Linked DNA regions of Youhaiella tibetensis. The protein of the gene in region 2 binds, or shares a complex with, the protein of the main gene of each other region. Links are inferred from orthologs where the notes say so. Each region holds a gene or a part of one and is shown on either strand. Other genes may lie near its edges.

Region 1 (3,708 bases), 2.2 Mb from region 2 along the record:
GCCTGGCCTATATATCGATAGTTCTCGATATATGGAAACGCAGAACGCCGTAGAATCGCTCTCCGCCCTGGCCCAGCCCACACGCCTGGAGGTCTTTCGCCTTCTCGCGAGCAAAGGAGAGGAGGGGATAGCCGCCGGACAATTGGCCGATGCCCTCGGCGTGCCGCAGAACACCATGTCGTCCCACCTGGCTACGCTGGCGCGGGCAGGGCTGGTGAACGGCGAACGGCAGAGCCGCTCGATCATCTACCGCGCCGACCTCGCGGCCTTCCGTGAGCTGATGCTGTTCATGCTCAGCGACTGCTGCAACGGCCACCCGGAAGTCTGCGCGCCTGTGCTCGACCAGCTCAATGCCACCTGTCGCCCCGGCAGCGACTGCTGCTGACCAAGAGGAAGGGATAATGAACCGCTTCGAACGCTACCTGACCCTGTGGGTTGCCCTTTGCATCGTGGCCGGCGTCGCGCTGGGGCACGTCTTTCCGCAAGCTTTTGCGGCGTTAGCCGGCCTGGAGGTCGCCAACGTCAACATACCGGTGGCGGTCCTGATCTGGCTCATGATCGTTCCGATGCTGATGCGCATCGATTTCTCCGCCATGCGCAGTGTCGGCGCCCATTGGCGCGGCATCGGGGTGACGCTCTTCGTGAACTGGGCGGTCAAGCCGTTCTCGATGGCGTTCCTGGGCTGGCTGTTCCTTGCTGTGCTTTTTCGCCCGTGGCTGCCCGCGGACCAGATCGAATCCTATATCGCGGGCCTCATCATCCTCGCGGCAGCTCCGTGTACGGCCATGGTCTTCGTCTGGTCCAACCTCACGCGCGGCGAACCACACTTCACGCTCTCCCAGGTTGCCCTCAACGACGCCATCATGATCGTGGCCTTCGCCCCGATCGTCGGCATGCTGCTGGGCCTTTCCGCGATCACCGTGCCGTGGGACACCCTAGCGCTGTCGGTAGGGCTCTATATCGTCGTGCCGGTGCTGGTCGCCCAGGTCCTTCGCCGCCTGATCCTGTCGTCCGGCGGAGAGAAAGCGCTCGCGGGGACGCTGGCGCGTCTGCAGCCGGTCGGGCTGACCGCGCTGCTCCTCACCCTGGTGATGCTCTTCGGCTTCCAGGGTGAGCAGATCCTCGGCCAACCGCTGGTGATCGCTCTCATAGCCGTGCCGATCCTGATCCAGGTCTATTTCAATGCAGGCCTTGCCTATGTGCTCAACCGCGTCTCAGGCGAACAGCACTGCGTAGCAGCTCCCTCGGCGTTGATCGGGGCCAGCAACTTCTTCGAGCTGGCCGTGGCGGCCGCGATCAGCCTTTTCGGCATCAATTCCGGCGCGGCCCTGGCGACGGTGGTCGGCGTGCTCATCGAGGTGCCGGTCATGCTCTCGGTGGTCTGGATCGTCAACCGTTCCAAGGGCTGGTACGAGGCCGGCCTGCCGGCCCCCTCCAACAACGAGGCTAACCCATGACCATCACGATCTACCACAACCCCGCCTGCGGCACCTCGCGCAACACGCTGGCCATGATCCGCCAGAGCGGGGAGGAGTCGGAGGTCATCGAGTACCTCAAGACGCCACCCACGCGCGATCGGCTGGTCGAACTGCTCGCGGCGATGGGGATCACGGCGCGCGACCTGCTGCGCAAGAAGGACACGCCCTACGAGGCCCTGGGCCTGGGCGACGACCGCTGGAGCGAGGACGAACTCGTCGATTTCATGATGGACCACCCGATCCTCATCAATCGTCCCATCGTCGTTACCGACAAGGGTACGCGGCTCTGCCGGCCCTCCGAGGCGGTGCTCGAGATCCTGCCCAATCCCCATATCGGGCGCTTCGTCAAGGAAGACGGGGAAGTGATCGAGGCCCCCTAGAAACAACAAAGGCCGGGGCGATGCCCCGGCCTTCTCAAACTTTGCGGGAAAGCGAGCCTTAAGCCTGGTTGGCTTCGGCTTCTTCTTCGGCGGCTTCGTCGCCGGCGACTTCTTCCTGCTCTTCTTCGGCGGCAACTTCGTCGTCGTTGTCATCGCCGTAGTCGTAGACGGTCATGTCTTCGCCCTTGGCCTGGCGCTGGGCTTCGTCTTCCGAACGGGCCACGTTGACCGAGATGTTGACTTCCACTTCGGCGTGCAGGTGCAACGCCACGGTGTGCAGACCAACGGTCTTGATCGGGTTGGCCAGATCGACCTGCGAACGGGCAACCGTGAAGCCGTCGTTGTTGAGGGCGTCGGCGACGTCGCGCGAGGAGACCGAACCATAGAGCTGGCCGGTTTCGCCGGCCTGGCGGATGATGGTCACGACATGGCCGTTCAGGCCCGACGCGATGCCGGCAGCGGCTTCGCGACGCTCGGCATTGCGCTTTTCGATATTGGCGCGTTCCGAGGCGAACTTGGCGCGGTTGGCTTCCGTGGCGCGCAGGGCCTTGCCCTGGGGCAGCAGGAAGTTACGGGCGAAGCCGTCCTTGACGGTGACTTCGTCGCCGATGTGGCCGGTGCGGCCAACGCGCTCGAGGAGAATGACTTTCATGGAAGAATTCCTTTTGGCTGTCCCGCCTCAGAGGCGGTTAGGAGCCGCAGACCATCCGCGACCCCAGCGAGTGCCCTTTGCGTCCAGCTTACTGGACGGCGTAGGGCATGATGCCGATGAAGCGGGCGCGCTTGATGGCACGGGCCAGTTCGCGCTGCTTCTTGGCGGAAACCGCAGTGATGCGGCTCGGGACGATCTTGCCGCGCTCGGACACGTAGCGCGAGAGCAGGCGAACGTCCTTGTAGTCGATCTTGGGAGCGTTCGGGCCCGAGAACGGGCAGGTCTTGCGCCGACGCTGGAACGGACGACGGGCCTGGGTGGTGGTCAGATCACGAATTGCCATGGCTCAGAATCCTTTCCGATTAAGCACGACGGGGCGGGCGACGATCGCCCGAGGGGCCGCCGAAACGGTCGCCGCGGTCGCCACGATCAGAGCGCTCGTCGCGCTTCTGCATCATGGCCGACGGGCCTTCTTCGAGTTCATCGACGCGCACGGTCATGTAGCGCAGGATGTCTTCGTTGATGCTCATCTGGCGTTCCATCTCGGCAACGGCCGAGCTCGGAGCGTCGATGTTGAGCAGGGTGTAATGAGCCTTGCGGTTCTTCTTGATGCGGTACGAGAGCGACTTGAGGCCCCAGTACTCGTTCTTGGTGACCTTGCCGCCGCCGGCGGTGAGAACTTCCGTAAGGTTGTTCACCAGGTCTTCGACCTGCTGGGCGGACACGTCCTGCCGAGCAAGGAAAATGTGTTCATAGAGGGCCATGAGGCGCCTTTCTAAACTAGAGTTACAACTCGCATCGCTGGCGCGGAGCCCCTTTGAAGCCAATAGAAAGGCGTCAAAGCTGTCTTCTAAAGAGCGGGAACACGGGAGGCCGGGGCACGTGCCCCTATCGGAATAACCGACCCTCCGTTCAGCCCCCGGCCGAACGAATGCGTGCGCTAGATAGAGCGGAAGGGCCCGAAAGGCAAGGGATTTGTCGCCTCGCGCGTGCGCGGCGGGTTTTCCGATATACCAACCTGGTCGCCTGTCTGTGCATAGACGCATTCTCGCCCCAGGGCGAACACAACTTCGCCGCGTTGTCTGGTTCTACGCCAAATCCCCTTCTCATTGAAATTACGAGAGATTTTGCGGTGAATACCAAACTCCTCCTACCGGTTGCCCTCGTTTCTGCCCTGGCGCTCGCCGCCTGCGACAAC
Region 2 (7,387 bases):
GGCCGCAACCCGCGCCCTATGCGCGGGCGGCCGGGCGCCCAGGCGATTGGTCGAGAAGTCTAGAAAACGACAAAGTACGGTACCGTACATATATTTAGGTTAACTGTGGACTAACGCCGAAACCGGTTCGACCGGCCCGGGTGCTGGACTAAGCCTTGGGCGTATGGGAACCTTGCCACTCTCGGACCGCCCCGTTTTCAACCGCGTCATCCTGGCCCTGCGGCCGGAGGCGCAGGCCTTTATCGCCTCGCGCGTCGAGACCAGGGCGATCGAGGCGGGGATGGTCCTCAAGGAGGAAAACGAACCCCTCACCCATGCGATCTTCCCCCAGCTCGGCATCCTTTCGATGATGGCCGAGATGAGGGACGGACGGACCGTGGAGAAGGCCTCGATCGGCAATGAGGGCTTTGTCGGCTTCACCTACCTGATGGGCGGTTCCTCGGCCGTCTCGCGCACGGTCGTGCAGGTCTCGGGCTACGCCTCCTGGCTCTCGATCGAGGATCTCGAAGAAGCCATGTCGCGCTTCGTCTGCTTTCGCGAAGCCATGCTGCGCTATGCCAAGGCGCTGATCGTCCAACTGATGGAAACGGTAGCCTGCAACAGCCTGCATACCGCCGAGCAGCGCGTCAGCGGCTGGCTGTTGATGGCGAACGACCGAATGCAGGGCGGCTCCTTCAACCTGACCCAGGAAGCGCTGGGCCGCGCCCTGGCGCTACGCCGCGCCACCATCTCGGAGATTTCCTCGGACCTTTTGCGCGACGGGGCCATTTCCTATTCGCGCGGCCAGGTGACGGTGCTCGATCGCGACCGGCTCCATGCGCATGCCTGCGAATGCTACGACCGCATCGCCAGCGCCCAGCTCCCGCCCGGCTAGGCCTCCCCGAGGAAAGGGCTCCTCACTCGAATCTCTGGATGGCCGCCTCTGGCAAGGCGAGCGCATTCGAAGGCGCGTCTGGAATGACCTGCCGGACGCAGGAAGAGATGAGACGATGAGCGTTGAGAGGAAGTGGCGGAGAGAGAGGGATTCGAACCCCCGATAGAGTTGCCCCTATGCCGCATTTCGAGTGCGGTGCATTCAACCACTCTGCCATCTCTCCGCGAGACGCTTGTTCCCGCGCTGGGTGCACGGGTGGTCGACAGGATCGGGCTTATGGCATAGCAAAGGCCGGCCTGCAACACCCAATCCCAGCAAAATGGACAGGTCTTTGTCCCAACCGCTTTTCGTCTATGGAACACTGATGGATGGCGACATGCGCCGCGCCGTGCTGGGGCGCGAAACGGCGCTGTTCCGGGCCGAGGCGCCGGGCTTCCGGACGGTGTTCTTTCCCGGGCGCGTCTACCCCGCCCTCATCGCCACTGAGGGCGCGAGCGCCGTTGGATTTCTCCTCGACGGCCTCACCTCCGGCGACTTCGACGCGCTCGATCGCTACGAAGAGGACGAATACGAACGCCGGCCGATCGAGGTGCTGGAGGGCACCCATCGCCTTCTTGCGCAAACCTATTGGCCGCTGGCGTCCATCCCTGCCGATTCGCTTCCCTGGATGCTCGAGGACTGGCAACGGAACCACAAGGTGCGCGCCCTTGTTGAGGCGTTCGAAGTTCACAGCCGTTAGCCGCATGCGTTCACAAGCGCTTGCACGCCTTGATCACGCGCGCTTCCTCACGTCACTGTGAGCCCATGCAAGCAAGGGAGACACGCAAAATGACCCAACGTCGTTCTGTCATCGCCGGACTGGCTGCACTTCCCCTCATCGGCCTGCTGCCTCGCGGCATGGCTTTCGTCCAGGCTGCGGCCCTGGGCGGGGACACGCTCGCTACCGCCTCGGGCGATGTCACCATCCATCCCATCCATCACGCCAGCCTCATCATCGCCTGGGGCGACCAGGTGGTCTATGTCGATCCGGTCGGCGGCCCGTCGCTTTACCAGGACCTTCCTTCGCCCACGGCCATCCTCATCACCCATGCCCATGGCGACCATTTCGATCCGCCTACGCTCGAAGGCATCGTGGGTGACGCCACCATCCTCACCACCGACCAGGTGCTCGGCAAACTGCCGGCAGGCCTCAAGGACAAGGCCAGCGCCGCCGCCAATGGCGATAGCGTCGATTTTGCCGGCATCAAGCTCGAGGTGGTCCCGGCCTACAACACCACCCAGGATCGGTTGCAGTATCATCCCAAGGGCGTGGGGAACGGCTACATCCTCAATATTGGGGACAAGCGCGTCTACGTCGCCGGCGACACCGAGGACATTCCCGAGATGCGCGCCCTCACCAATATCGATATGGCATTCATTCCAATGAACCTGCCCTATACGATGGACATCAACCACGCGGCCGACGCCATCAAGGCGTTCAAGCCCAAGATCGTCTACCCCTACCACTACCAGGGCACGAAAGTGGAAGACCTGCCCGCCCTGGTCGGCGATGCCGCCGAGGTCCGCCTGCGCGACTGGTACAAGGAGTCCTGAATGCAACAAGCCGATATCCTCGCAAGCTCGGCCGGCGACATCACCATCACGCCGGTCCACCACGCCAGCCTGGTGCTCGGCTTTGATGGGCTCACCGTCTATCTCGACCCGGTCGGCAGCCCGGACCGCTATTCGGACCTGCCGCGCCCCGACCTCGTGCTCCTTACCCACGAGCACGGCGACCACCTGAGCCCGGAAACCCTGGCGGCCCTGGTCGGACCGCAAACCCGCCTCATCGGCGCCAGGGTGGCGATCGAAAAGCTCGATGGCGCGCTGGCCGACAAGGCGGAGATCATCTCCCATGGCGAGACGGTCGACATCGACGGCCTGGGCATCACGGCGGTGCCCGCCGAAAATATCTCGCCCGAAAAACTCAAATACCACCCGCCAGGGGTCGGCAACGGCTACCTGCTGCGCTTCGGCGGCAAGACCATCTATGTCTCCGGCGACACCGAGGACACGGCCGAGATGCGCGCGCTCACCGATATTGCGGTGGCGTTCCTGCCCATGAATCAGCCTTATACGATGACCGGCCAGCAGGCCGCCGACGCCGTGCGCGCTTTCCGCCCGCAAGTGGTCTACCCTTTCCACTACCTGGGCGGCGCCGAGAACGAGGTTTTCGCCACCGAGCTCCTGGGCGAGCCGGGCATCGAAGTGCGCCAGCGCGATTGGTACGTGGAGGACTGACCGCCCCCCGAGCCTCACTTGACTCTTGGGGCGTTTGCCGCGATAAGCCCATCCGAATTGCGTGCGGGGCAACCCGTGCGCTTTTTGAACTTGAAACCGCTGCTTGAGGCCGCCGGCCGGATGCAAATCCGGCAAGACGATCCGAAGTCCGCAGGAAGGCGTTTGGCCTGCGGCGCCGCAAAGCGCGAAAAAGGGACCGGAGCTATTGCTGTTCCGGCATGTGAACAATGACTTTCGCAGTCATCAAGACTGGCGGCAAGCAGTACAAGGTTGCCGCAAACGACGTTCTCAAGGTCGAAAAGCTCGACGCTGAAGCCGGCACCATCGTGACCTTCGACCAGGTCCTCATGGTTGGCGACACCGTCGGCGCCCCGATCGTGGAAGGCGCGCTCGTCGCCGCCGAGCTGATCGAGACCCGCAAGTCGAAGACCGTTATCGTCTTCAAGAAGAACCGTCGCCACAATTACCGCCGTCGCAACGGCCATCGTCAGCTGCTCTCGACCGTGCGGATCACCGAGATCCTCACTGGCGGTGCCAAGCCGACGATCGCTGCCAAGCCGGCCAAGGCCGCTGCTGCCACCGAGACCGTGACCGAAGCCAAGCCGGCCAAGAAGGCCGCCGCCAAGGCCGAGGCCCCGGCCGCAGAGGCCAAGGCTCCGGCCAAGAAGGCTGCGCCCAAGAAGGCCGCTGCCGAAACGACTGAAACCGAGGCCAAGGCCCCGGCCAAGAAGGCTCCGGCCAAGAAGGCCGCCCCGAAGGCCGACAAGGAATAAGGACGAACTCAGATGGCACATAAGAAAGCAGGCGGTTCATCCCGCAACGGTCGCGATACCGCTGGCCGCCGTCTCGGCGTCAAGAAGTTCGGTGGTGAAGCTGTCATCGCCGGCAACATCCTGGTCCGCCAGCGCGGCACCAAATGGCATCCGGGTACCGGCGTGGGCCTGGGCAAGGATCACACGATCTATGCCCTGGTGGACGGCACCGTCACCTTCCGCACCCGCGCCAATTCGAAAGTCTTCGTGTCGGTCCAACCGGCAGAAGCAGCTGAATAACCCGGTGAGGACGCTGCGTACCCTGCCGGAGATCGATCCCCGGCAAGGCGCGCGATAGCCCAACGCGGCCAGAAAAATCCGAAAGGGGAATCGGTCTTCCGGTTCCCCTTTTGCTTTTGGATGGTTGAAATGAGTGGGATCGACCTCAAGACTGCCCTGCCGCTGCGGATAGAGACCGAGCGGCTCACCCTGAGGCCGCCGATGCGTGCGGACGTGTTCGACCTGGTGGACCAGGCCAACAATCCCCGTATCGCCCGCATGCTCAAGCGCATGCCGCACCCCTATACCAAGGCCGACGCCATCGGTTTTGTCGACATCACCGCCCAGCGCGAAGCCGAGCGCGCCTATGTGGTCACCATGAAGCGCGGCACTCTGGTGGGAGTGGCCAGTTTCATGTTCGCCCACGGGCATCCACCCGAGATCGGCTACTGGTTCGGCGAATATTACTGGGGCCGCGGCTTCGCCACCGAGGTGGTCAGGGCAATGGTCTGCACCGCCCACGATACCGGCCATTTTCCGGTAATCTGCGCCCAGGCCCTGGCCCACAACTACGCCTCGGCCCGCGTCCTTGAAAAGGCCGGCTTCGGGCGCACCCATACGAGCGTGGACGCCGAAGGCGTCACCAAGGGCAAGTCCGTCATTCACTTCCGGCTGGAGAAAGCGGAGGAGGCAGCATGAGCGAAGTTCTCAAGACCGAGCGGCTCGTCTTGCGTCCCCAGGCGGCGCGAGACGCGGATGCCATTGTAGCTGGATTGTCCAATTTCGAGGTGGCCAAGTGGTTGCCCCTGGTTCCCTATCCCTATACCCCGGCAGGTGCCGCCGAATGGCTGGCTCAACTGCCCGACGCGCCTCACGCCGGCAAGGCGATCTTTACGATCGAACTGCCCGGCACGGGCATGATCGGCACCGTCAGCATCGCCGCCGAACTCGGCTACTGGCTGGCGCAGCCCCATTGGGGGCGCGGCTACATGACCGAGGCCGCCCAGGCCTTGCTGCGCTGGTATTTCGCACAGCCCGAATGTGCTGACGAGGTGCTCTCGAGCGCCGATGCCGACAATGCAGGATCGCGGTCGGTGCAACGCAAGCTCGGCTTCGTCGAGACTATCCGCGAGACGCGTTTCTCCAAGTCCCTCAACGCTCAATACGAATGGGTCGGCACCGCCCTGACCCGCGCCGCCTTCGAGGAGCGTTTCCGATGAAGGCCACGCTCAACACAGAGCGCTTGATCCTGCGCCTGCCCGAGGTCGGCGATGCCGAGCGGATCGCGTTCTATCTCAACAATCTGGCGGTCTCGGGCAACCTGGCGCGCGTACCCCACCCCTATTTCCTGGGCGACGCAAAGGCCTGGCTGCGCACGCGGCGCGACGACCTGCCGCCAGAGGAAACCAACTTCACCATCGAAGTGCCCGGCCAGGGGCTGGCGGGCGCCGTCGGCTACCATATCGGGCTGGGCGGACAGCCGGTGATCGGCTATTGGCTGGGCCAGCCCTTCTGGGGGCGCGGCTACATGACCGAGGCTGCCCGCGCCGCGCTCGACTGGTATTTCGCCGTCACCGATGCCGACCGTATTCTCTCGGGCGTCTTCGAATTCAACATCGCCTCGCTCAACGTGCAAAAGAAGCTCGGATTTACCGAGATCGGCCGTTCCTCCATGCATTGCCTTGCGCGCAACGCCGAGGTGCGCCATATCGACACCGAACTCACGCGAAAAGCGTGGATTGGACAGCAACGATGAAATTTCTCGACCAGGCCAAGATTTATATCCGCTCCGGCGACGGCGGCGGCGGCTCCGTCTCTTTCCTGCGCGAAAAATTCGTCGAATTCGGTGGCCCGAACGGCGGTAACGGCGGACGCGGCGGCGACGTCGTCGTCGAATGCGTCGACGGCCTCAATACGCTCATCGACTATCGCTACCAGCAGCACTTCAAGGCCAAGACCGGCACCCATGGCATGGGCAAGAACCGCACCGGCGCCAATGGCGCCGACGTGGTGCTGCGCGTGCCCGTCGGCACGCAGATCTTCGAGGACGACAACGAAACCCTCATCGCCGACATGACCGAGGTCGGCCAGCGCGTCGTGCTGCTCTCGGGCGGCAATGGCGGGTTCGGCAACGCCCATTTCAAGACCTCGTCCAACCAGGCCCCGCGCCATGCCAATCCCGGCCAGGAAGGCACGGAAAAATGGATCTGGCTGCGCCTCAAGCTCATCGCCGATGCAGGCCTTGTCGGTCAGCCCAACGCCGGCAAGTCGACATTCCTGGCCGCGGTCTCGGCCGCCAAGCCCAAGATCGCCGACTACCCCTTCACCACCCTCCATCCCAACCTGGGTGTGGTCAAGATCGGCGAGCGCGACTTCGTCCTGGCCGATATTCCCGGGTTGATCGAGGGCGCCCATGAGGGCATCGGGATCGGCGACCGCTTCCTGGGCCACATCGAGCGCTGCAACGTGCTCATCCACCTGATCGACGGCACCCAGGACGACGTCAAATCCGTCTACAAGGGCATCCGCAACGAGCTCTTCCTCTATGACGAGCTGCTCGCCGAAAAGCCCGAACTGGTGGTGCTCAACAAGATCGACGCCATCCCCGAGGACGAGGCCAAGGAAAAGCTCAAGACCTTGAAGCGCATTTCCAAGGCGCCGGTCTTCGGGATTTCCGCGGCAACCCACCAAGGCATGGACGCCGTGCTCTACGCCGTCGTCGACGTCATCGACCGGACCAGGGCCGAACGCGAGGAAGCGGCGCGCCGGGCCATCGAGCCGAACTGGGCGCCGTAAAGCAAATGTCTGGGGGGAACAATGCTTTGGCGCCCTACCGGCGCCTCACGGTCAAGATCGGCTCGGCCCTTCTTGTGGACGGCCAGACCGGCAAGCTGCGTACGCAATGGCTGCGAGCCTTGGCCAGCGACATCGCCGCGCTCAAGGCCGAGGGACGGGACATCGTCATCGTCTCTTCGGGCGCCATCGCGCTCGGACGCCGGCTCCTCAAGCTCGACGCCATTGCCCTGACGCTCGAGCAGAGCCAGGCCGCCGCCTCGGCCGGCCAGATCGCGCTGAGCCAGGCCTGGGCGGAAACGCTGGGCGAACACGGCATCATCACCGGCCAGATTCTGATCACGCCCAATATCACCGAGGAGCGGCGCTACTACCTCAACGCGCGCACCACCGTCACCACGCTGCTCTC

What was found.
Region 1: rpmA (region 2) and rplI share a complex: the UniProt entries of both Bacillus subtilis proteins name them as parts of the 50S ribosomal subunit. The link is inferred for Youhaiella tibetensis from one-to-one orthologs.

What each region holds. Positions count from the first base shown.
Region 1 is NZ_CP041690.1:1,810,007-1,813,714, forward strand. Bases 714-3,708 are described here. They hold rplI (50S ribosomal protein L9), read right to left. Parts: upstream 2,511-3,708; coding sequence 1,917-2,510; downstream 714-1,916. Other genes in these bases: arsB (ACR3 family arsenite efflux transporter), read left to right, coding at 714-1,457; arsC (arsenate reductase (glutaredoxin)), read left to right, coding at 1,454-1,858; rpsR (30S ribosomal protein S18), read right to left, coding at 2,599-2,853; rpsF (30S ribosomal protein S6), read right to left, coding at 2,873-3,274; FNA67_RS22075 (hypothetical protein), read left to right, coding at 3,643-3,708. In the rest of the region: FNA67_RS08660 (ArsR/SmtB family transcription factor), read left to right, coding at 32-385; more of arsB, read left to right, coding at 402-713. UniProt on the Bacillus subtilis protein: Binds to the 23S rRNA.
Region 2 is NZ_CP041690.1:4,012,933-4,020,319, forward strand. The notes cover bases 2,821-5,572. They hold rpmA (50S ribosomal protein L27), read left to right. Parts: upstream 2,821-3,939; coding sequence 3,940-4,206; downstream 4,207-5,572. Other genes in these bases: FNA67_RS19680 (MBL fold metallo-hydrolase), read left to right, coding at 2,821-3,154; rplU (50S ribosomal protein L21), read left to right, coding at 3,382-3,927; FNA67_RS19695 (GNAT family N-acetyltransferase), read left to right, coding at 4,336-4,884; FNA67_RS19700 (GNAT family N-acetyltransferase), read left to right, coding at 4,881-5,405; FNA67_RS19705 (GNAT family N-acetyltransferase), read left to right, coding at 5,402-5,572. Outside these bases: FNA67_RS19660 (Crp/Fnr family transcriptional regulator), read left to right, coding at 164-874; FNA67_RS19670 (gamma-glutamylcyclotransferase family protein), read left to right, coding at 1,206-1,613; FNA67_RS19675 (MBL fold metallo-hydrolase), read left to right, coding at 1,703-2,467; more of FNA67_RS19680, read left to right, coding at 2,468-2,820; more of FNA67_RS19705, read left to right, coding at 5,573-5,941; GTPase ObgE, read left to right, coding at 5,938-6,981; proB (glutamate 5-kinase), read left to right, coding at 6,987-7,387. UniProt on the Bacillus subtilis protein: Plays a role in sporulation at high temperatures.